DNA from 4 places in the Halomonas sp. DN3 genome. Region 2 is predicted to be linked to each of the others. Evidence: predicted binding sites of a transcription regulator. Region 2 holds the regulator's gene; each other region holds the start of a gene.
The links. The regulator sigma-54, encoded in region 2, starts transcription at its own class of promoters, with help from an activator protein. The targets are predictions, from matches to a motif close to TGGCACNNNNNTTGCTNT.

Region 1 (6,021 bases), 1.3 Mb from region 2:
CCATCATCAGGCTGCGAGACTTGTTGAGAAAGCGCAGGCGGTCCGGCGTCTGCTGTTCTTCCCAGGCGCCCAGGGTGGCATGAAACTCACCGCACTCGGTGCAGTTCAGCTCTTCCCAGTCATTGGGCTGAGCCGTTACAGGTCCCGGTGTGCTGGCCAGGTCGTGGCCACAGCGGGTACAGGAAATCGGGTAGTACACGGGTCGCCCTCCTTGGCGCATGACGTGCCGTCGTTCGTTCCGTTGTGGAAGCGAGGCTGCGTATGGCCCTCCTGGCCGAGCCTCAACGGTACGAAAGGTTCTCATCACCAGGCTTGATATGCAAGTATTGTATAGGTTTTCGGTCGCCGGAAGCGTATCGGCATTTCGCCGTCATTACCGTCTTTCCGAGCAGCGCCCATATCATGACGTCAAAAGATGACGCTTTGATGATCGGAGTGGCGAAAGCTGTCGTAAAACTTTTTCTTGTACATTACTTGTTCTTGATCTAATTTTTGTACATGAACTGCGTCGTCCTGGTTGAACAGCCCCGACAGAGAGGTTCCCGGGAGGCGTGCAGTGGCGACGCGACATCTCGGAGCAATCACCGCAAGGAGGCGAGAGCATGAAAAAAGCAATGTCTGCCGCAACGTCGTTCCTGCCGAGCTGCGTGCTCGGCGTAGCGCTGCTCGCTGGCGGGGTGGCCGAAGCGGATCAGCAGCAACAGCAGGATCCCTCACGCAATCTGCTCGAAGTCGCCCAGGCCGACGGACGCTTCTCGACACTGCTTGATGCTGTCGAGAAGGCTGGCCTCGACGAGCCGCTAGAGGGAGATGAAACCTATACGCTCTTTGCTCCAACGAACGAAGCCTTCGGTACCCTGCAGCCAGGACAGCTCGACGAGTGGATGAGCGACGACAAGGCCTCCCACCGACGTCTGGTCGAGGTCATTTCCTACCACATGGTGGAAGGAGAAGTGTCACTGGAGGAGTCATCCGAGGTGACCACCCTGCAGGGAACCGACATGGCCATCGACGCCCAGGAAGGCTCGGCAAGTGTAGGCAATGCCGCCGTGGTGGAGTCCGACGTCAAGGCCAGCAATGGGGTGATCCACGTGGTGGACAGCGTGCTGATCCCTGAATAACCGATGCTGATTAACTGACGCCAGTGCAGCATCTGCTGCACTGGTCGCCAGAGGCCGGGCACGAGTTCCCCCGGTCACTGTTTCGATAGATCCCTGTCCCGTTTGGCCGCCCGTCGAGGGCGGTTTTTTTGTGTCGGGCTGTGGATGCAATAAGCAGTGGCTAGTGCTGGCTGACTTATGAGGACTGCTCGGGATCTCGCTGCCAGTAGCGGCGGGTCAGGCGCACCAGCAGTACCAGGGTGAGGGCTGCATACAATGCCGCCATTGCGTCGTCGGCGACGATGCCGAGTCCCCCGCCAATACCTTCGATCTCGCGTACCGGAGACAGCTTGGAGATATCGAACAGGCGAAACAGTAGATAGCCCAGCGGCAGGATGATGCGTCGTCGGTAGCGCGAGAAGGCCAGCACCGCGATGGGTAGGGCCACCCATTCGTCGAGCACGATCTGGGGCAGGTCGCCGCCGCCCAGCCACAGCGAAGCGAAGTGGCAGACGGGAACGGCCAGCACGAGGAGCGTCAGGGTAACGGCCAGGCGCGTGCCGAGCGGTAGCCGGAACAGCCACCAGGCGACCGGTAGTCCGATCAGGGAGCCGACCGTCCCCGGTGCCCAGGGGGAATAGCCCAGGCCGAAGCCGGTGGCGATCCAGATCAACAGGTCCTGCATGGAATCTCTCCTGGAAGACGGTAGGCAGGGCAAGGCCGGGCAGAGCCTGCGTAATATAAAGGGCAGCGTATCAGCCGGCCATCGGCGCTGCCGGGTGATCGCCAGGGCTGGCGGAGGTCGGGCCGGTGGCCGCGACTTCCCCGGCGGGAACAACGTCCACTTCCACCTCGAGGCGCTGGCGCCCACCACCGGTCACCACGCCCTTGAGCGGCGCCACGTCCTCGTAGTCGCGGCCCCAGCCAAGCAACAGGTGTCGTTCGCCGGCGCGCACACCGTTGGTGGGGTCGAAGTCGAGCCAACCCCAGCCGGGTATCAGCACGGAGAACCAGGCGTGGGAGGCGTCGGCGCCCATCAGTCGAGGCTGTCCTGGAGGCGGTCGAGTCTCGAGATAGCCGCTGACGTAGCGCGCGGCCAGACCCACCGAGCGCAGGGTGGCGATGGCCAGGTGGGAGAAGTCCTGACACACCCCACGGCGATGCTGGAGCACCTGGGACGGTGTCGTCTCCAGGTCGCTGAACTCGCTGTCGTAGCGGAATTCCTCATGGATGCGACGGTTCAACCGCTCCACGCAGTCCACCAGATCGCCACCAGCGGGAAAACAGTCTTCGGCCCAGGCGGCGAGCAGCGGGCGGCGCTCGATATAGGCGGAGTTTTCAAGAAACGGCTGTGCTTCGCGGAAACCTGGCTGGCGGCAGTCTGCCAACAGCTCTCGACACCGCTCCCAGCTAATGATGGCCTGCGGCGGTGTGGCGCGAGGCGAGGTCATGACCTGCGCCTCCAGCGTGACCTCGAGCTGGGTATGGGGGGTGTCGACCGCGAACAGCGCGATATGGTTGCCGAAGGCGTCCTGTCGGCTCTGGCGTAGCGACTCGCCCGGCGAGATCGACAATTGCGCCCAGGCAACCTGCTGGTAGGCCATTTCACGGGGCATCAGGCAGGCCTCGTTCTCGCTGAGTGTCACGATCTCGCTGTAGTGGTAGCGCGTGGTGTGGCGAAGTCGATAGATCATCTGCCGGATCCCGCCGTGACACCCCTGCCAAGGCTGGCCAGACGGCACCGCCTGGCGCCGCTGTCTTGAGCAGGGCAGGACAGCGGTGCGTGTGAGCAGGGGAGGGCGGAACGAGAAGAGGCAGGCATGGGACGCGAGGAGGCTCCTGGGTGTCGGCGAATGTTGCAGAAGGTGACGATATCCCCCCCGAACCGTGGCGACAAGATGTACCCGACTCCTGCCTGTCTCTCAAGCCCGAAAGGAGGGCGTCGTCAGCAGCAGGTGCCATCGACCGGCTTCTGCAAGGGCTGCCGAGGGCTACCGCCCGCGCTTGCCGGGGGTCGCCATGGTTGCACCAGATCGGTGCTCGCTGCCCCTTCTTGCTGGCTCGTGGGGCACTGCCGGTCCGCAAAAGTGATCGCTTTTTGTCCAAATTGCTCAATTGCGCCAGCCCATTCGGCGAGAAGGCTCGGCGCTGCGGCCTATTCTCGGCGGTCTGGTACAGGGCTTGCTATACAGCAAGGAGGGACCCGGTGCGGTCGAGGGCGGGGGCGCCATCGTCGTGGTCGGGTCGCCGGATGCCGAAAACAATCGAGGGTGTGCCGATGAGCCATGTGGATTGGCAGCAGTACGACTGCGCAGGGTTCTATGACGAACTGGTGGCGACGCCCGGGATGCCGCGGGAGGCGGCCAAGATGCTGTGTGACGTGCTCGCGGGCTTTGCCCCTGACGAGCTGGAAGAGCGCAAGAACGCAGCAGAGATCGCCATTCGCACCATGGGGATCACCTTCACGGTGTATTCCGAGGGCAGCATGATCGACCGCGCCTGGCCTTTTGACATCGTGCCTCGCATCATCCCCGCCGACGAGTGGCGACGCACCGAGGCAGGCCTCAAGCAGCGTGTCGAGGCGCTCAACCTGTTCATCGACGACCTGTACCACGACCAGAAGGTCGTCAAGGATGGCGTGCTGCCGGCGGCGGTGCTCGAGCAATCCGTCAACTTTCGCCCCCAGTGTGTAGGGATCGATCCGCCCCACGGGGTCTGGGCGCATATCTGCGGCTCCGATCTGGTGCGTGGTGGCGACGGCACCGTCTACGTGCTGGAGGACAACCTGCGGATACCGTCCGGGGTGTCCTACATGCTCGAGAATCGCAACGTGACCAAGCGCGTGCTGCCGGAGCTGTTCGCCTCGGGCAAGATTCATCCGGTGGACGACTATGTGCCCCAGCTTTACGACATGCTGGCGGGCATGTCGCCACGCCATTGGGACGATCCCCAGGTGGTGGTGCTGACCCCGGGTATCTACAACTCGGCCTACTACGAGCACGCCTACCTGGCCCAGCAGATGGGCGTGCAGCTGGTCGAGGGGCCGGATCTGCTGGTCGATGACGACGACGTGGTCTACATGCGCACCGTCCAGGGGCTGACCCGTGTGGACGTGATCTACCGCCGCGTCGACGACGCCTTCCTCGACCCGGAGGCGTTTCGCAAGGACTCGGTACTGGGCGTACCCGGATTGATGCGGGCCTGGCGCAGCGGCAAGGTGGCGCTGGCCAACGCCCCGGGGGCCGGTGTCGCCGATGACAAGGTGGTCTACGCCTTCGTGCCGAAACTGATCAAGTACTACCTGGATCAGGAGGCACTGCTGCCCAATGTGCCGAGCTACCTGTGCATGCTCGAGGAAGACCGCCGCTATGTGCTGGAGCACCTGCATGAACTGGTGGTAAAGCCCGCCAACGAGTCCGGCGGCTACGGCATGCTGATGGGCCCCCAGGCCTCCCAGGCCGAGCGTGATGCCTTCGCCAGGCTGATCCAGGAGAACCCACGCAACTACATGGCTCAGCCCATGCTGAACCTGTCCACCACCCCCACGCTGTTCGATGGCCGGCCCGAGCCGCGCCACGTCGATTTGCGCCCCTTCATCCTGTCGGGCCAGGACGGCGCCTACGTCACCACCGGTGGCTTGACCCGTGTGGCCCTGGTCAAGGGCTCGCTGGTGGTCAACTCGTCCCAAGGGGGCGGCAGCAAGGACACCTGGATCGTCGAGACGGGGGAGGACTGAGACCATGCTGATGCTTTCCAGAGTCGCCGAAAACCTGTACTGGATGGCCCGCTACATCGAGCGTGCCGAAGATACCGCCCGCCTGATCAACGTCTCCAGTCACCTGATGCTCGACATGCCCTACCGCCAACCGCTGGGATGGGCGGCGATGGTCGATATCACCGGGGGCGCCGAGGTGTTCGAGACCCTTTACGACGAGCCCAACGATCGCAACGTGGTGCAGTTCCTGTGTGCCGACCGACGCTACTCCGGCTCGATCCTGTCCGCCCTTGCCCAGGCCCGCGAGAATCTGCGCACCACGCGGGACGTGGTACCGCGGGAGGTCTGGGAAGAAATCAACCAGCTCTACATGACCGCCAGTGCCCACGCCGATGTGGGCCTCGGCCCGGGACGCCGAGAGCGCTTTCTGAAGCTGGTGATTCGCGGCTGTCAGACGTTGATCGGGTTGATCGAGGGCACCCTCAGCTACGGTGGGTCACGGACCTTCATGATGCTCGGGCGCCAGCTCGAACGGGCCGACATGATCACCCGCATCATCGATGTGCGCTCGGCCAACCTGCTGCAGCGTGACAGCGACGAGATTCGTCCGTTCGAGCACCTGCAGTGGATGAGCGTGCTCAAGTCATTGACGGCCTACCAGATGTATCGACAGCACGTGCGCTGTCGGGTCAGGGCCACCGACGTGCTGCGTTTCCTGGTGCAGGACTCCCTGTTCCCGCGCTCGGTGTCGCGCAGTCTCAAGGACAGCATTCGCGCGCTGCGCTCGCTGCCTCGCCACGAACGCGCCCTGGCCACGGCGACGCTGGTGCTGGCCGATGTGGCCGAGGCCGACGTCCGTGCCATGGTGCGCTCCCCCGAGGCCCTGCACGACTTTATCGACGTGCTGCAACAGGGCTTTGCCGAGCTGCATACGGCGATCGCCCGCACCTACTTCCCGACCCTCGATGACCTGGGCGATGGCGAGCTACTGGCGGCCAGCGACCAGGCGTGAGAACGGGCGGGCCGGGTATGCCCCGGCCCGCCTGCGCTGAGACACTACCGGGACTTGCCAAGCCGTATCTTGCCAAGTATTGCAGGGCGGGGCCGCGTGTGATGAGTGAGGGCGGGGCCCCGTGTAGCGCGATCCGCAAGGAGCCTCGAGCGTACCGCCAACAGGCGGTTCAATGCTGTCGTCGCGCCGCCAGC
Region 2 (6,021 bases):
CTGGCCGAGTTCGCGGTGGCGTAGACGGACGCGGGGATGCTGGTCGGCCAGGGCCGAGGCGATTCCCTCGGCCAGGTAGACCGAACGATGCTGTCCTCCGGTGCAGCCCACCGCCACGGTGAGGTAGCTGCGCTGGCTTTGCTGATAGCGCGGTAGCCAGGTGCGCACCCAGGCGAGAATGTCGCGCTTCATGTCGGCGACGTCCTGATAGCGTTCGAGGAAGTCGATGACGCTGGGATCGCAGCCATTGGCATCACGCAGCGATGGTTCCCAGTAGGGGTTGGGCAGACAGCGGGCATCGAACACGATGTCTGCATCCGGCGGCACGCCTCGCTTGAAGCCGAAGGACTCCACGGTCAGGCTCAACTGGCCGCTGCGGTGATCGGCGACCTGTTCGGCGATGCGCGAACGCAGTTCGTGCACCGACAGGCGAGAGCTGTCGATGACCAGATCGGCCAGGTCTCGAATACCCGAAAGGGCCTTCTGTTCGGACTCGATGGCCTCCGCCAGGGTCATGTCGCTATCACGGGTCAGGGGGTGACGGCGCCGCGTGTGGGAATAACGCTCGAGCAGAATTCGCGCATCACTGGTCAGGTAGACCACCTGGCAGTCGATCGGACTCTGCTTGAGGGACGCCAGCTGGGCGGGGAAGCGTTCCAGCGCCTCAGGCAGGTTGCGGGCGTCGACGCTGACGGCGATACGGCGGGAATGACCGTTTTCCAGCTCGTCCACCAGGGCGCCCAGCAAGGTCGCGGGAAGGTTGTCGATGGCGTAGAACCCCAGGTCCTCCAGGGCCTGAAGGGCCACGGACTTTCCCGAGCCGGAGCGACCACTGATGATCACGAGCTGCATGTCCTGTCTCCTTGGGCAGGCGTCCATTGCTGATGGCCTAGGCAAGGCCGCGATCAGGAGGGAGTGTCGTCCCCTGGCGCCTGCTGGCGGATGGCTTCCTGCAGGCGCTCGTGAAGCTCGCGCTGGGAGCTGGCGTGGCGCAGACGGTGACGTGTGTCGGCGTCGTTCATGACGCCGGCGACCTGGCCGAGCAGGGCGAGATGGGCGTCGTCGGCCTCTTCCGGTACCAGCAGCACGAACACCAGATCGACGGGCTCACCATCGATGGCATCGAAGTCGACAGGTTCCGCGAGTTTGAGGAAGCCGGAGATGGGCGCCTTGCAGTGGGGGTTGCGGGCATGCGGAATGGCGACGCCATTGCCGATGCCGGTACTGCCCAGGCGCTCACGTCCGATCAGCCGACTGAAGACCTCCTGGCTGTCTAGGCTCGGGGTGTTCTGCGCAATGAAGGTGCTGAAAAACTCCAGCACCCTCTTCTTGCTGCCTCCCGGGACATCGAACAATGTGCGCTCGGGAGGGAGAATGGCTTCCAATGTCATGAGAGTCAGCGAATTCCGGCGCCTTGGGCGCGGGCTTGGGATTTTTCCTTGTGCTTGACCAGCTGGCGGTCCAGCTTGTCGGCAAGGGCGTCGATAGCAGCATACATGTCGCCGTCCTGCGCTTCGGCATGCAGGTCGGCACCGGCGGCGTGAAGGGTGCAGGCGGCCAGCTGGCGTTCCTTTTCCACCGAGAGGGTCACCTGGACGTTGGTGATGTTGTCGTAGTGGCGCTCCACACGGGTGAGCTTCTCTTGTACGTAGTCACGCAGGGGATCGGTCAATTCGACGTGGTGGCCGGTGATGTTGACTTGCATGACAGGCTCCTTGCTCTTTCGGGTGGTGGCTTGATTGTAACCCTTTTTCCGATCCTGCAAACCCCCTCGACGCTACGCAGAAAGACGCAGATGTCATGCGAAATTTCAAGTGCTTGCGCTTTCCCGATAACTAGGCTAGCGACGCCGCAGCGCAAGGACTCAGCGCAGTCGCTTGCGCTCGCTGGAAGACGGAATATTCATGGCTTCCCGGTACTTTGCCACGGTGCGTCTGGCGACATTGACGCCGTCTTCCGCCAGCAATTCCACCAGTTTGCTGTCCGACAGAGGTTTGCGGGCAGGTTCCTTTTGAATCAACGATTTGATCATGGCGCGGATGGCGGTACTGGAATGGGCGTCGCCATCCTGGCCGACCTGGCTCGAGAAAAAATACTTCAACTCGAACACGCCGCGAGGCGTGTGCACGAACTTCTGGGTGGTCACGCGGGAGATGGTGGACTCGTGCATCTCCACCTTGTCTGCGATATCGGCCAACACCAACGGTTTCATGGCCGCTTCTCCCTGCTCGAGGAAGTCGATCTGACGCACCATGATTTCCCGGCCGACCTTCAGCAAGGTGTCGTTGCGGCTGGACAGACTCTTGATCAGCCAGCGCGCCTCCTGCAGGTGGTCCTTGAGGAACTGGTTGTCCTGGCTCTTGTCTGCGCGCCGAATCAGAGCAGCGTAGTCGGGCTGGATGCGCAGTCGGGGCATTGCATCCGGATTGAGTTCAACGCGCCAGCCCTCTTCGGTGTGGCGTACCACCAGGTCGGGAATGACGTAGTCGTTGTCGCTGTCACCGAACTGGCTGCCGGGACGTGGGTCGAGGCTCCGGATCAGCTCGATGACGCTGTCGAGTTGGTCGTCATCGAGTCCTAGTCGGCGCTTCAGCAGGCGTCGGTCGCCGCTGGCCAGTGCCTCGAGAAACTGACGTACCAGTCGTCCGGCCTGGGGCAGCAGGACGGTATCGCGAGGCAGGCTATCCAGTTGCAGCATCAAACACTCGCGCAGGTCGCGGGCGAACACTCCGGTCGGTTCGAACTGTTGCAGCCGAACCAGCACCGCCTCCACCTCGGCGAGGGGAGGGGGGCGACGACCGTCTTGCTCGAGCCCCTGGGCAATGTCATCCAGTGTCTGCTCGAGATAGCCGTCGGCGTTGACCGCGTCGAGCAGGCTCTCGGCGATCAGGCGCTCCTGGTCGCTGACGTCGAGCATCGCCAGTTGCCAGCTCAGGTGGCTGTGCAGTGACTGGGAGCTTGCCTGGCGCTCGAAATCCGGCGCCTCGCCACTGCCGGCGGGGGTGGTGCCCAGGTCCTGGTAGGTGTCGGACCAGTCGCTGTCCACACTGAGTTCCGAGGGAATCTGATCCGCCCAGTCATCTTCCACGGCTTCCCTGGTCTGCTGTTCGCCGAACTCGTCCTCGAGTTCGAGCATGGGGTTGGCCTCCAGCGCCTGCTGGACCTCCTGGCGCAGGTCCAGGGTCGAAAGCTGCAGCAGGCCGATCGCCTGTTGCAGTTGCGGGGTCATGGTCAGCTGGGTACCGATGCGCAGCTGCAGTGACGCCTTGAGGGCCATGGGTCGGGATCCACCAGTGTTGTCGAAAGGCTTTACCCTAACGACGAGTCATCAGACATGCAAGCATCTTGCCAAGTTGGTGTTTTTTGACCTATGGGAGGGAGTGAAAAGGTCGATGTGGAACAACTTGGTAGGGGGGGAGGTGCTTCTTTCGAGGGAGGCCCTGTGTGCAAGGTGAGGCCGACCCTTTCGGGGTCGGCGGTTGGATGCTGATGCTGGCAAGTGTTGCGGCCGCTTGATGCGACTGCGGCTGTCGGGCGGCCCTGCGGTCTAGAGGCGGAAGTTCTCGCCCAGGTAGACCTCCTTGACGCGCTGGTTGGCGAGGATGGACTCGGCGCTGCCCTCGGCGATGATCTGGCCGTCGCCGACGATGTAGGCACGATCGCAGATATCGAGGGTCTCGCGCACGTTGTGATCGGTGATCAGGACGCCGATATCGCGGGCCTTGAGTTGACGAATGATGGACTTGATCTCGCCCACCGAGATCGGGTCGACCCCGGCGAAGGGTTCATCGAGCAGGATAAAGGCCGGCTCGGTGGCCAGGGCGCGGGCGATCTCGACCCGGCGCCGCTCCCCGCCGGACAGGCTCATGCCGGGGTTGTCGCGAATATGGCTGACGTGGAAGTCCTCGAGGAGCTGCTCGAGACGTGCTTCTCGGCCCTCGCGGTCGAGGTCCTTGCGGGTCTCGAGGATCGCCATGATGTTGTCGGCCACCGACAGCTTGCGAAAGATCGAAGCCTCCTGAGGCAGGTAGCCGATACCGGCCAGCGCGCGCTGGTGCATGGCCGCGCGGCTCAGGTCCCGATCATCGATGCTGATGCTGCCGGCGTCGGCTCTGACCAGGCCGACGATCATGTAGAAGGAGGTGGTCTTGCCGGCCCCGTTGGGGCCCAGCAGACCGACGATGCTGCCCTGCTCGATCGACAGGCTGATGTCCTGGACGACGCGACGCTTCTTGTAGCTCTTGGCCAGATGGCGAGCGTGGAGAGTCTTCATCAGTTTCCTTGGCTTTCCGGCTCGAGGGTCATGCGAATGCGCTGCTCGCCCTGGACGCCCTGGGCGCTGGAGCGGGCCTGGACCACGCGGCGATCGAGGAAGTACTCCAGATAGGCACCGTCGAAGGTGTCATTGGCCTTGTGCAGCTCAGCCTGGTCGATCAGCTCCATGCGCCGTTCGGCCACGTGGTAGATCACCTTGCGGCCCCAGCCCTTGACCACCGGTTCTTCCGGGGATGGCTTCTGCTCGAGGTAGGCGCGGGAGCCGGTCGCGGTCGCCAGTGACAGTTGTCCCTGGTCGTTGCGCTGGATCTCGACGCGTTCGCCGGTGAGGATCATGCTGCCTTGCACAATGCGCACGTCGCCGGTATAGACCGCGGTACCGGCGCGATCATCGAGATCCAGCTGGTCGGCCTCCACCTGAATCGGTGCGCTGCGATCACTCTCCAGCGCCAGGACACTGCTGCCGGTGGCGCCGGCGGCCAGGCCAAGGGCCAGGGCAAGCAGGAGGGCGGGACTTGGACGCATCATGGAAGGGGCTCCTTATTGAGGCTCTGGCGGATGATGACCGGTGACATTGTCGGTCAGGCGAGCGGTATTGTCATGGATCCAGGCGTCGAAGCGCTCCCCTTGCATCTGTTGAGGGGGTTGGCGTAGGACGGCTGGCGTTTCGCTCCAGACATGGCCACTGTCGCTGTCGTAGACCAATACCTCTGTATCAAGCTGCCAACGCTCCGCGGGGGCCTCGAGATGGGCGTCGCCTGACAGGGTCAGGGGGTTGCCGTCCGGACCCAGTTCACCGTTGTCGGCGTCGGCGATCCACTCTCGGCCGCTGTCGTCGATCAGCGCAAGGTCCGGCTGGTCCACCCGGGTGACGTCGTCGAGCGGTGTGTGCACAAGGCGTGGCGTATCGATGCGCTGATGGGGGGTGCCCTGGGCATCGAAGCGGGTCAGGCGGGCATCCACCAGGTAGTAGTCGGGCTCGCCGGCCTTGTCATTGGGTACCAGGTCGGGGACGTTGCTCTCGCGGGGGTCGAGCAACGTCAGGCCGCCACCGAGTACCAGCAGCAGGATGACCAGCCAGAAGCGAAAGCCTGGACGCAGTGCGCTCAGTTTCATGTCAGCGGTCCGTTGCTCAGGTAGCTGTCGATGATATCGTCGAGGCGGCCCTGGGCCATCAGCAGGGTGTCGGTGATCTCGCGCACCGCGCCATGTCCGCCGGCAACCTGGGTGACCCAGTCGGCGTGCTGACGAAGGTAGCAGGGGGCGCCTGGCACGGTGATGCCGACCGCACTGCGATGGATGCAGGGCAGATCCGGCAGGTCATCGCCGCAGTAGGCGACCTGGTCGAGGGTCAGGCCCAGCGAATCGCACAGCGATTCAAGGGCGGGCAGCTTGCGCTCGACCCCTTGCTGTACGTGCTCGATGCCGAGTGCTCTGGCTCTTTGAGTGACCATGGGGGAGCTGCGCCCGGTGATCAGGGCCACCTGGATGCCGGCGCGCTTGGCCAGCTTGAGGCCGTGGCCATCCAAGGTGTTGAACGCCTTCAACTCGGAGCCGTCGGCGTGGAAGTACAGTCGACCATCGGTCAGTACGCCGTCCACGTCCAGCGCCAGCAGCTTGATGTGGCGCAGGCGCTCCACCAGTTCCGGCGCGAGGGAGGCGAGAAGCTCGTGAGACATGACGGCGTTCCTTGTAAAGGGATAAATGAGGCTCAGATGACACCGGCGGCCAGCAGGTCGTGCATAT
Region 3 (6,021 bases), 1.3 Mb from region 2:
TGGCCGTCCAGCACGTCCAGATAACGCTGGAAGGCGCGGTTGGACCATTGGTCGTCCAGCCTCACGTCCGCGTAGTGGCCGTAGCGTAGTGATTCGGCCACCTCCATGGCCGCCTGACGCTGGTCGTCGCCGGGCGTGGGAGTAGCCAGCGCCGTAGGGGCCGCGATCAGCAGGGACAGCGCCAGGGCGCGACCCGCAGACTCAATCAGGCTCATCAATGAAGCACTCCAGGATTCGTGTACACTCGTCGGTCTGACACCGACTCGGTCGGCGGGTCCCTTGGACCGGATTCGCATTGTAGCAGCTTGATGTCAATCCTTGACCCTTGCCGTTGTGCGACATTTAGGGTCAATCCTTGAACCACACTATCATGCAACAGAGGACGCCCATGTCACAGGAGTGCTTGCCAAAGGATGATGCCGGATGCGCCAAAAGGCTCAGTCGGCTGCTTGAGTTTCTTCACCGTTCCCCCAGCCCTTGGCACGCCACCGCGAACATGGCTCAGCGGCTCGAGGACGCCGGCTACCGTCGTCTGTTGGAGACCGATAGCTGGGATTTGGTTCCCGGTGACCGCTTCTACGTGACCCGCAACGATTCTTCGATTATCGCCGTCAACCTGCCGAAGGGCCAGCCGGTCACCAGTCTGCGCATGGTCGGCGCCCATACCGACAGCCCCAACCTCAGGCTGAAGACCCACGCCGGCCAGACGTCTGCGGGCTGGCTGCAGCTTGGCGTGCAGGTCTACGGCGGGGCACTGCTCGCGCCCTGGTTCGACCGTGACCTGGGCCTGGCCGGGCGTCTGCATGTCCGTCACGCCGATGGGCGGGTCGAGGGCGTGCTGCTCAACGTTGCCGAGGCCATCGCCATCATCCCGAGCCTGGCCATCCACCTGGATCGTGAAGCCAACGACGGCAAGGCGATGAATGCCCAGACCCAGATGGCGCCGGTGGTGCTGCAGGGCGGCAAGGACGACGACCTCGATCGCCTGCTGCTGGCTTGGCTGGAGCAGGAGCACGGTCTGACCGGGGTGAAGGTGCTGGACTTCGAGCTGGGCTTCTATGACCTGCAGCCGCCGTCGCTGGTGGGTGTGGGCAAGGAACTAATCGCCAGCGCCCGCCTGGACAACCTGCTGTCGTGCTTTATTGGCCTGGAGGCGATGCTCGACGCCGACGGCGAACAGGGCATGGTGCTGGTCGCCAATGACCACGAAGAGGTGGGTAGCGCCAGCGCCTGTGGCGCCCAGGGTCCGTTCCTCGCCGACGTGCTCAAGCGGGTGAATGGCCTGGTGGGTGAGGGCACCGAGGAAGGCTATATCCGCCTGATCCAGTCCTCGCGGATGATCTCCTGCGACAACGCCCACGCGCTGCACCCGAACTTCAAGGACAAGCACGACGCCCAGCACGGCCCGAGCCTCAACGCAGGCCCGGTGATCAAGACCAACGCCAACCAGCGCTACGCCACCAACAGCGCCACGGCGGCGATGTTCCGTGATCTGTGCGAGCAAGCTGAGGTGCCGGTGCAGACTTTTATCACCCGGGCGGACATGGGTTGCGGCAGCACCATCGGCCCCATCACCGCAACGGAGTTGGGGGTGCCGACCCTGGACGTGGGGGTGCCCCAGTGGGCGATGCACTCGGTCCGCGAGACCGCTGGCAGCCAGGATGTGGAACACCTGACCCGCGCACTGACGGCTTTCTTCAACTCGGCCGAACTGGTGTAGGTCCAGCGCTCGCAGCGCTTGCCGCAAGACTGAAACGACGACAGAGCGCCTGGCGGGTAACCGCCAGGCGCTCTGTCGTTTGCGTCGGTGTCGAATCGTCGCATTGGAAGGCACAACAAAAAGGCCCGTCGATCGGTGATCGACGGGCCTTTCGGTATCTGGTGGCTACGCCCTGACTCGAACAGGGGACCCCATCATTATGAGTGATGTGCTCTAACCAACTGAGCTACGTAGCCTTTGGATGGCGCCGTATTCTACGGATTGCCAGCTTATTGTCAAGCACTTGGCGCCGTGTAGGCCACGGCGGCGACAGCGCAGCGCGCTGGAAAGCCGGCTACCACCAGTGTGCCGTGTAGCGCGAGTTCTGTGCCGGCGTGACGGAGGCCGCTGGAAAGGGCGCTACCGCCATGTGGTGGTCAAGCGCGCCAAGTGTTTGAAAAGACGTGCTCCCCGCAATCTGGCACGGGCCTTGCCCTGTAGTTGAGGGAAACAACAACAGGCGATCTGGATGGCTTTTCGTGCAGGCCTCGTGCAGGCCTCGAGTCGGCTTCTGGCCTTGGCCGTATCGAGGGCAGGCCGCCTCCAGATCAGGGGATCACGCCGGTGGCGAGATCCAGGACCACGACAGGGGAGTCGTTGCCGATGGAGCCCATCGAAACCTTCTACGACGTGATGCGGCGACAGGGGGTCACGCGTCGCTCATTTCTGAAGTTCTGTTCACTGACGGCGGCGGCGCTGGGGCTCGGGCCGGCCTACACCGCCAAAATTGCCCACGCCATGGAGACCAAGCCGCGCACGCCGGTGATCTGGGTGCACGGGCTCGAGTGCACCTGTTGCTCGGAGTCGTTTATCCGTTCGGCCCATCCGCTGGTCAAGGACGTGGTGCTGTCGATGATCTCGCTGGACTACGACGACACCCTGATGGCGGCGGCGGGGCATCAGGCCGAGGCCGCCCTGGCCGACACCATCGAGCGCTACAAGGGCAACTACATCCTGGCGGTGGAGGGCAACCCGCCGCTCAACGAGGACGGCATGTTCTGCATCGTCGGTGGGCGGCCCTTCGTCGACCAGCTGCGCGAGACCGCCGAGCACGCCAAGGCAGTGATCTCCTGGGGCTCCTGTGCAAGCCACGGCTGTGTCCAGGCGGCGCGCCCCAATCCCACCCGGGCGACCCCGGTGCACAAGGTCATCACCGACAAGCCGATCATCAAGGTGCCGGGCTGCCCGCCGATCGCCGAGGTCATGACCGGGGTCATCACCTATATGCTGACCTTCGACCGGCTGCCGGAGCTCGACCGCACCGGCCGGCCCAAGATGTTCTATTCCCAGCGCATCCACGACAAGTGCTACCGCCGGCCGCACTTCGACGCCGGCCAGTTCGTCGAGTCCTTCGATGACGAGGGCGCCCGTCGCGGCTACTGCCTGTACAAGGTGGGCTGCAAGGGCCCGACCACCTACAACGCCTGTTCGACCATCCGCTGGAACGAAGGCGTGAGCTTCCCGATCCAGGCCGGCCACGGCTGTATCGGCTGCTCCGAAGACGGCTTCTGGGACAAGGGCTCCTGGTACGCCCGGCTGCAGGACGTGCACCAGTTCGGCATCGAGGCCAACGCCGACCAGATCGGCGGCGCCGTGGCCACCGGGGTGGGTGGTGCGGTGGCGGTCCACGCCGCCGTCAGCGCCTTGAAACGGGCGCAGGTCAAGCGCCAGTCGTCAGCCAACAGGGAGGAAGCCTGATGACGCAGATCAACACCCCTAACGGGTTCAATCTGGACAGAAGCGGACGGCGTATCGTCGTCGACCCGGTGACCCGCATCGAGGGGCATATGCGCTGCGAGGTCAACGTGGATGACAACAACATCATCCGCAACGCGGTGTCCACCGGCACCATGTGGCGCGGGCTCGAGGTCATCCTCAAGGGCCGTGACCCGCGCGACGCCTGGGCCTTTGTCGAGCGCATCTGCGGCGTCTGCACCGGCTGTCATGCGCTGGCCTCGGTACGCGCGGTGGAGGACGCACTCGACATCCGCATCCCGCGCAACGCTCACCTGATCCGCGAGATGATGGCCAAGGTGCTGCAGTGGCACGATCACGTGGTGCACTTCTACCACCTGCACGCGCTGGACTGGGTTAACCCGGTCAATGCGCTGCGGGCCGACCCGCGGGCGACCTCGCAACTGCAGCAGTTGACCGGCCCCAACCATCCGCTGTCGTCGCCGGGCTATTTTCGCGACGTCCAGAATCGCCTGAAGACCTTTATCGAGTCCGGCCAGCTCGGGCTTTTCAAGAACGGCTACTGGGACAATCCCGCCTATCGGCTGTCGCCAGAGGCGGACCTGATGGCGACGGCGCACTATCTTGAAGCGCTGGACATGCAAAAGGAGATCGTCAAGATCCACACCGTGTTCGGCGGCAAGAATCCCCACCCCAACTACATGGTCGGCGGGGTGCCCTGTGCCATCAACATCGACGGTGACCTGGCGGCGGGCGCACCGCTCAACATGGAGCGGCTGAATTTTGTGCGCGCGCGCATCGAAGAAGCCTTCGCCTTCTCTAAAAACGTCTATATCCCCGATGTCATCGCCATCGCCAGCTTCTACAAGGACTGGCTCTACGGTGGGGGGCTGTCCGCCACCAACGTGATGGACTACGGCGACTACTCCAAGGTCAATTACGACAAGTCCACCGACCAGCTCAAGGGCGGCGCCATCCTCGGCGGCAACTGGAACGAGATCCACGAGGTGGACCCCACCGACCCGGAGCAGATCCAGGAGTTCGTGGCCCACTCCTGGTACCGCTACGACGACGAGTCCCGTGGCCTGCACCCCTGGGACGGCGAGACCGAGCACCACTACGAGCTGGGCCAGGGCACCGTCGGCACCCGCACCCGGATCGAGGAGATCGACGAGGCCGCCAAGTACTCCTGGATCAAGTCGCCACGCTGGCGTGGCCACGCCATGGAGGTGGGGCCGCTGTCGCGCTACATCCTCAACTACGCCCAGGGCAATGACTTCGTGATCGACCAGGTGGACTCGTCGCTTGCTGCCCTGAACCAGCTCGCCGGCACCCGCCTGACGCCGAAGCAGGCGCTGCCGACCACCATCGGCCGCACCCTGGCCCGCGCCCTGGAAGCCCACTACTGCGCGTCCATGATGCTCGATGACTGGCATGAGCTGATCGCCAACATCCGCGCCGGCGACCTGGCTACCGCCAATATCGAGAAGTGGGACCCGGCGTCCTGGCCCCAGGAGGCGCGCGGTGTCGGCATGGTTGCGGCACCCCGGGGCATGAACGGCCACTGGATCCGTATCAAGGACGGCAAGATCGAGAACTACCAGTGCATCGTGCCGACCACCTGGAACGGCAGCCCGCGGGACCCGGAGGGCAATATCGGTGCCTTCGAGGCGTCACTGCTGAATACGCCCATGGAGCGACCGGACGAGCCGGTGGAGATCCTGCGCACGCTGCATTCCTTCGATCCGTGCCTGGCCTGTTCCACCCACGTGATGAGCGAAGACGGTGAAGAACTGTCTCGCGTCACCGTCAGATAGCCGGGGGAGGGTGTCCCATGTCCCATGACTCGAAAGCGTCATCATCTGCAACGGCCAGCCCGGAGGATTCTCAGGCAGGCAAGCTAGGCCCCGGGGAGGAACGGGTGCTGCCTTCCTCGGTCAAGCAGACGTCTGTCTACGTCTACGAGGCGCCGCTGCGGCTGTGGCACTGGACCAACGCGGCGGCCATCCTGGTGCTGATCGCCACCGGCTACTTTATCGGCAAGCCGTTGCCGACGGTGTCAGGTGAGGCCAGCGATCACTTCGTGATGGGCTATATCCGCTTTGCCCACTTCACTGCGGGCTACATCCTGGCGATCGGTTTTCTGTTTCGCTTCTACTGGTCGCTGGTCGGCAATCACCACGCCAAGCAGCTGTTTCGCTTGCCGCTGCATCGTGGCCAGTGGTGGCGTGAGGTGTGGTTCGAGCTTCGCTGGTACCTGTTTCTGGAGAAGCGCCCGCGCAAGTACGTGGGCCACAACCCCCTGGCGCAGTTGGCGATGTTCATCTTCATCACCCTCGGCACCCTGTTCATGATCGTGACCGGAATGGCGCTCTACGCCGAGGGTGCCCTGCGTGGCAGTTGGCAGGACACGCTGTTCGGCTGGGTCATCCCGCTGGTGGGCCAGAGCCTGGACGTGCACACCCTCCATCGTCTCGGCATGTGGGTGATGATCACCTTCATCATCATCCATGTGTACGTGGCAATACGTGAAGACATCATGTCCCGCCAGAGCATCGTCTCGACCA
Region 4 (6,021 bases), 2.2 Mb from region 2:
GTGGGTCGTCATGCGCAGACGCTCGACGTCCTCGTTCTTCAGCTCGATGTAGGCATCGATCATGTCATCGGTGAAGACGCCGCCTTCGGTCAGGAAGCTGCGACCCTCGTCGAGGGCTGCCAGCGCCTGGTCGAGGCTCTCGGCCACGGTCGGGATGGCCTTGCCTTCTTCCGGCGGCAGGTCATAGAGGTTCTTGTCCATGGCGTCGCCAGGATGAATCTTGTTCTTGATGCCGTCGATGCCGGCCATCAGCATCGCCGCGAAGCACAGGTAGGGGTTGGCGGTCGGGTCGGGGAAACGCGCCTCGACACGCTTGCCCTTCGGGCTTGCGGTGTACGGGATACGGATGGACGCAGAACGGTTGCGGGCGCTGTAGGCCAGCATGACCGGCGCTTCGAAGCCCGGCACCAGACGCTTGTAGGAGTTGGTAGAAGCGTTGGTGAAGGCGTTCAGGGCGCGGGCGTGCTTGATGATGCCGCCGATGTAGTACAGCGCCATTTCGGACAGACCCGCGTACTCGTCACCGGCAAACTGGTTCTGACCGTCCTTCCAGAACGACTGGTGGACGTGCATGCCGCTACCGTTGTCGCCGACCAGCGGCTTGGGCATGAAGGTGGCGGTCTTGCCGTAGGCGTGAGCCACATTGTGGATCACGTACTTCATTTCTTGAACTTCGTCGGCCTTCTTGACCAGGGTGTTGAAGGCAACACCGATCTCGTTCTGGCCGGCGTTGGACACCTCGTGGTGGTGCACCTCGACCTTCTGGCCGATGGCCTCGAGGGTGTTGCACATGGCACCGCGCATGTCATGGAAGCTGTCCACCGGCGGAACCGGGAAGTAGCCGCCCTTGACCCGCGGACGGTGACCCAGGTTGCCACCTTCGACGGCGCGGTCGGTGGACCAGGCACCCTCTTCGGAGCTGATCTTGTACATGGCGCCTTCGATATCGGCCTTCCAGTGCACCTCGTCGAAGATGAAGAACTCGGGCTCGGGGCCGAAGAAGGCGGTGTCGCCCAGGCCAGAGGACTGCAGGTAGGCCTCGGCGCGCTTGGCGATGGAGCGCGGATCACGCTCGTAGCCCTGCATGGTGGCCGGCTCGATGATGTCGCAGCGCAGGATCAGGGTGGCGTCTTCGGTGAAGGGGTCGAGGAAGCCGGTGCCGTCCTCCGGACGCAGGATCATGTCGGACTCGTTGATGCCCTTCCAGCCGTTGATGGAGGAGCCATCGAACATCTGGCCATTCTCGAAGAACTCTTCGTCGACCTCAGCGGCCGGAATGGTGACGTGCTGCTCTTTGCCGCGGGTATCGGTGAAGCGCAGGTCAACCCACTTCACATCATGTTCGTTGATCAGGGCGAGGGTCTTGTCTGACATGTGGTCCTCCAGAGTGGAACTTGTCTCGTGACTCGAGCGTTGCGCAACGGCGCCAATCCCATGTCACCGGTTTGAAACGGGGGATGATCCAGGGAACAAAAGGGGTACCGGGATCCTTTGTAGCACGCTCCCGGGACACTGCCCATGGCAACGTGCGCGACACGATGACACTGCCAACCACAATGCAGATTGCGTGCCAGCATTGCACCAGCATCGACCAGAAAAACTCCAACACATTGTTTCATAGGTTATTTATCAAACCGCTTCGGTTGCGCCAGCTTAGGGCACAAAGGGATGCAGACTTTAGCAGACGCCACTTAATGCACCACAAAAGTGCAATAAATACAGAAACGCACCACTTTGGAACTTTGTGACAGGAGCTATAAACTCTGCCGGGGCGATCGCGAGGTGTCAGTGGGCGCTGGAACCTTTCGCAACGCAAAGATACACTTTATTACGTTCGACTCCGACCGCCTCCCCTGCCGGCCGGCGTCACCCTCCTCGGAGTGTCGTCGTGAAAATCAGCTTGATCATTGATGCCCGCCTTACCGGCAAGGAATTGCCTCGCCGGCTCGCGGAAGCACGCCAGCAGGTCGCCCTCTTCCAGGGAAGCGGCGAGATCCTCGTCATCGACGATGGCGATATGGCGCCACCTCTACTGGGCGAACTGGGCGAACAGAACACCGTCGGCTATCGTCAGGTGCGTAGTCGGCCCGCCCCCATGGGGCGTCGCCTCAACCTGGCCGCCTCCCACAGCAATGGACACATGCTCGGCTTCTGCCTCGGCCCCCTGGATACCCACTGGGTCGAGCGAATGATGGCAGCCGCCTGCGATGATTCTCGCCCGGTGGTGCGTCCCGCGCGTCCCTGTCCGCTGTCGCTGTTCAGCCTGCTGCGACGGACTCCGACCCGAGCCCTGGGCGTCGAACGCACCTGGTTCGATCGACTGGGAGGCTTCGACCCGTCGCTGGACCTGAGCGCGGTGGAGGACCTCGCCACTCGCCTCAAGGCCTGTCGCGCCAAGATGGTCGTACAGCGCGCCTGAGCGTCAGATCGCCCTTTCTGCCGATTTCGCCTACTTTTTTCGCCTCGCAGGTGCTTGATAGTTCAGCATCTTGAGGATCGATGCCGAGATTGGCGCCAACAAGGCTGGTCGTTGTCATCGCCCAGGCCCTATAATGCTGCCCCACTTTTTCCAGCAGGATCCCGTCGTGATCGAGAATCTTCGCAACATCGCCATCATCGCTCACGTCGACCACGGCAAAACCACCCTGGTCGACAAGCTGTTGAGTCAGTCTGGCACTCTGGACCGCAAGGCCGAGGGTCAGGAGCGCATCATGGACTCCAATGACCAGGAGAAGGAACGCGGTATCACCATCCTGGCGAAGAACACGGCGATCCGCTGGAACTCCCCCGAGGGACAGGACTACCACATCAACATCGTCGACACCCCTGGACACGCCGACTTCGGCGGCGAGGTCGAGCGCGTGATGTCGATGGTGGACTCGGTACTGCTGCTGGTCGACGCCGTCGACGGCCCCATGCCGCAGACCCGCTTCGTCACCCAGAAGGCCTTCGATCAGGGCCTCAAGCCGATCGTGGTGGTCAACAAGATCGATCGCCCCGGCGCACGCCCGGACTGGGTCATCGACCAGATCTTCGATCTGTTCGACAACCTCGGCGCCAGCGACGAGCAGCTCGACTTTCCGATCATCTACTGCTCCGCCCTCAACGGCATCGCCGGCCCCGAGCCTGACCAGCTGTCCGACGACATGACGCCGATGTTCCAGTCCATCGTCGACATCGTCGAGCCGCCCAAGGTCGAACTCGACGGCCCGCTGCAGATGCAGATCTCGGCACTCGACTACTCCAGCTACGTCGGCGTCATCGGCCTTGGCCGCATCACCCGCGGCGCCATCTCGCCCAACCAGCAGGTGGTGGTCATCAACAAGGAAGGCCAGACCCGCAAGGGCAAGGTCGGCCAGGTCATGACCCACCTGGGTCTCGAGCGGGTACAGACCGAGCAGGCCACCGCCGGGGACATCGTCTGCATCACCGGCATCGACGACCTGGCGATCTCCGACACCATCTGTGATCCGGCCGCCGTCGAGGCACTGCCGGCACTGACCGTCGACGAGCCCACCGTGTCCATGACCTTCCAGGTCAACGACTCACCGTTTGCCGGCAAGGACGGCAAGTTCGTCACCAGCCGCAACATTCGCGATCGCCTCGACCAGGAGCTGATCCACAACGTGGCGCTGCGTGTCGAGCAAGGCGAGTCCCCGGAGAAGTTCATCGTCTCCGGCCGCGGCGAGCTGCACCTGTCGGTGCTGATCGAGAGCATGCGTCGTGAAGGCTTCGAGCTGGCCGTGGGTCGTCCCGAGGTCATCATCCGCGAGATCGACGGCGAGAAGCAGGAGCCCTACGAAGAAGTCATCATCGACTGCGAAGAGCAGCACCAGGGCGCCATCATGGAAGAGCTCGGCTACCGCAAGGGCGAGCTCAAGAACATGAACCCGGACGGCAAGGGCCGGGTCCGCCTGGACTTCATCATCCCGGCGCGCGGCCTGATCGGCTTCCGTGGTCAGTTCCTGACCCTGACCTCCGGTACCGGCATCCTGACCAGCCGCTTCGACCACTACGGCCCGCTCAAGCCCGACGCCTCCATCGAGCGCCGTAACGGCGTGCTGGTGTCGATGGTTCCCGGCAAGGCCCTGGCCTACGCCCTGTACGCCCTGCAGGAGCGCGGCAAGCTGATCATCGACCACGGCACCGAGGTCTACGAAGGCATGCTGGTCGGCATCAACAACCGCGCCAACGACATGGTGGTCAACCCCACCAAGGGCAAGAAGCTCGACAACATGCGCGCTTCCGGCAACGACGAGAACATCGTGCTGACCCCGCCGGTGCGCTTCACCCTGGAACAGGCCATCGAGTTCCTCGATGACGACGAGCTGGTCGAGATCACCCCGAACCATATTCGTCTGCGCAAGAAGTTCCTGACCGAGAACGAGCGCAAGCGCGCCTCCAAGAAGTAAGCGCTGCGTTTCTCGCTTCATCGATGCCCGCCTCCCGGCGGGCATCGTTGTTTTGCGGTATCGACAATATCGATGCCCGGCTCTCAATGGCGGGCATTGTCGTTTTGCGGTATCGACAATATCGATGCCCGGCTCTCAATGGCGGGCATCGTCGTTTGTGGCCGTCGGGCATCGTCGTCTGCTTGGCGAGGCCCAGGCGCGGCCATGGCGCGACTTCAGTGGAACTTTCCGGGCCGAGCGCTGCCACAATTGATGCAGACTGATAACCGTTAGGGGTGAAGACGGCGACCGCCCTAGTTGCGGTCTATGCTAATGGGGCACCGTCATCCTTCGCGAACAAGGAGATACGCGAATGCACAAGCACGTCGAATGGGATGATCCCGGCGCTGACAGCGTTCAGCGCTACTTCGCCGACAAGCCCGACGAATACCCCACCGCCCACGTCGGCAGTATCATCGCCGGCCGCTACCATGGCTATTCGGTCAGGGTCAGGGTGGAAGCCAGGGTCGACGACGACACCGCCAGCATCGGCGACGTGGTCGCCCTGATCTCCGTGCGCACAGGCGAGCGCACCAAGAATATCGGCGACCTGTCGATCGGCGATACCGTGCGTCTTGGCGACGATCACCGCGCCCTGGCTCCCCATACCAGCAGCTGACGACGAGTTCCAGAACCCGCCAGTGACGGAAACCCGTCCCGCCAACGCCTGCTAAACGCATCGCCCCTAGTCAGGCGCCATGGTTGTATCGCAAAGTTGACATGTCAGACCGGGCCTCGGCCCGGTCAGCCATTACCGCGTCTCGACGCCGACATGTCGACGGAAGCCCCATGAGCAGCGATAACATCTGGACCCACAAAGGCACCTTCCTGCTGGCCGCGGTCGGCTCGGCGGTGGGCCTGGGTAACCTCTGGCGCTTTCCCTACCTGGCCGGCGAGCACGGTGGTGGCGCCTTTCTGCTGGTCTACGTGCTGTGCGTCTTTGCCGTCGGCATCCCGATTTTGATCGCCGAGATCATGCTTGGGCGCAACAGCCGGCGCTGCCCGATCATGGGCATGCGCTTTCTCACCCGTTGTCATCGCACCTCCCGCGCCTGGGAGACCATCGGCTGGCTCGGTGGCCTGTCCGCGCTGCTGATCCTGAGCTTCTACTCGGTGATCAGCGGCTGGGCGCTGCACTATCTTGGCGAGATGCTGACCGGGTCACTGCGCGACGCCGACGCCGCCATGCTGGCCGACAACTTTGCCAACCTGATCGCATCGCCGCTGAAGCTGACGCTCTACCACACGCTGTTTCTCGCCATCTGCGCCTACATCGTCGCCCGGGGTGTCCATCGTGGGCTGGAGAGTGCCCTGCGCATCCTGATGCCGACCCTGCTGGTCATTCTGCTGGTGGTGCTGTTCTACGCCGCGACCAGCGGCGACATGGCGGCAGCCAGTCGCTTCATGCTGTCCTTCTCGCTGTCCGAGTTGAGCCTGGAAGGCTGGCTCGAGGCGATGGGGCAGTCGTTCTTCACGCTGAGTCTGGGGATGGGCGCGATCATGGCCTATGGCGCCTACATGCCCAGCGAGACCTCGCTGACCCTGACCGCCTTCGCCATCGCCCTGATCG

Region 1: a site for sigma-54 is predicted at 3,271-3,288, ahead of NKF27_RS01745 (circularly permuted type 2 ATP-grasp protein). Genes of this name have one in related genera too.
Region 3: a site for sigma-54 is predicted at 2,179-2,196, ahead of NKF27_RS13085 (hydrogenase small subunit). Genes of this name have one in related genera too.
Region 4: a site for sigma-54 is predicted at 1,556-1,573, ahead of glnA (glutamate--ammonia ligase). Genes of this name have one in related genera too.

Annotation. Positions count from the first base shown of each region.
Region 1 is NZ_CP099965.1:378,138-384,158, forward strand. It holds gene NKF27_RS01725 (hypothetical protein) at 1-199, opposite strand, end outside; gene NKF27_RS01730 (fasciclin domain-containing protein) at 603-1,121, shown strand; gene NKF27_RS01735 (phosphatidylglycerophosphatase A) at 1,297-1,785, opposite strand; gene NKF27_RS01740 (transglutaminase family protein) at 1,856-2,794, opposite strand; gene NKF27_RS01745 (circularly permuted type 2 ATP-grasp protein) at 3,379-4,836, shown strand; gene NKF27_RS01750 (alpha-E domain-containing protein) at 4,841-5,827, shown strand; gene NKF27_RS01755 (putative zinc-binding metallopeptidase) at 5,997-6,021, opposite strand, start outside.
Region 2 is NZ_CP099965.1:1,719,786-1,725,806, forward strand. It holds gene rapZ (RNase adapter RapZ) at 1-852, opposite strand, end outside; gene ptsN (PTS IIA-like nitrogen regulatory protein PtsN) at 906-1,391, opposite strand; gene raiA (ribosome-associated translation inhibitor RaiA) at 1,397-1,705, opposite strand; gene NKF27_RS07625 (RNA polymerase factor sigma-54) at 1,865-3,277, opposite strand; gene lptB (LPS export ABC transporter ATP-binding protein) at 3,548-4,273, opposite strand; gene lptA (lipopolysaccharide transport periplasmic protein LptA) at 4,273-4,803, opposite strand; gene lptC (LPS export ABC transporter periplasmic protein LptC) at 4,816-5,391, opposite strand; gene NKF27_RS07645 (HAD family hydrolase) at 5,388-5,954, opposite strand; gene NKF27_RS07650 (KpsF/GutQ family sugar-phosphate isomerase) at 5,987-6,021, opposite strand, start outside.
Region 3 is NZ_CP099965.1:3,021,824-3,027,844, reverse strand. It holds gene NKF27_RS13100 (carboxy terminal-processing peptidase) at 1-215, opposite strand, end outside; gene NKF27_RS13095 (M18 family aminopeptidase) at 389-1,720, shown strand; tRNA gene NKF27_RS13090 (tRNA-Met) at 1,880-1,956, opposite strand; gene NKF27_RS13085 (hydrogenase small subunit) at 2,363-3,457, shown strand; gene NKF27_RS13080 (nickel-dependent hydrogenase large subunit) at 3,457-5,271, shown strand; gene cybH (Ni/Fe-hydrogenase, b-type cytochrome subunit) at 5,289-6,021, shown strand, end outside.
Region 4 is NZ_CP099965.1:4,387,807-4,393,827, forward strand. It holds gene glnA (glutamate--ammonia ligase) at 1-1,374, opposite strand, end outside; gene NKF27_RS19010 (glycosyltransferase family A protein) at 1,889-2,419, shown strand; gene typA (translational GTPase TypA) at 2,586-4,412, shown strand; gene NKF27_RS19020 (hypothetical protein) at 4,765-5,070, shown strand; gene NKF27_RS19025 (sodium-dependent transporter) at 5,241-6,021, shown strand, end outside.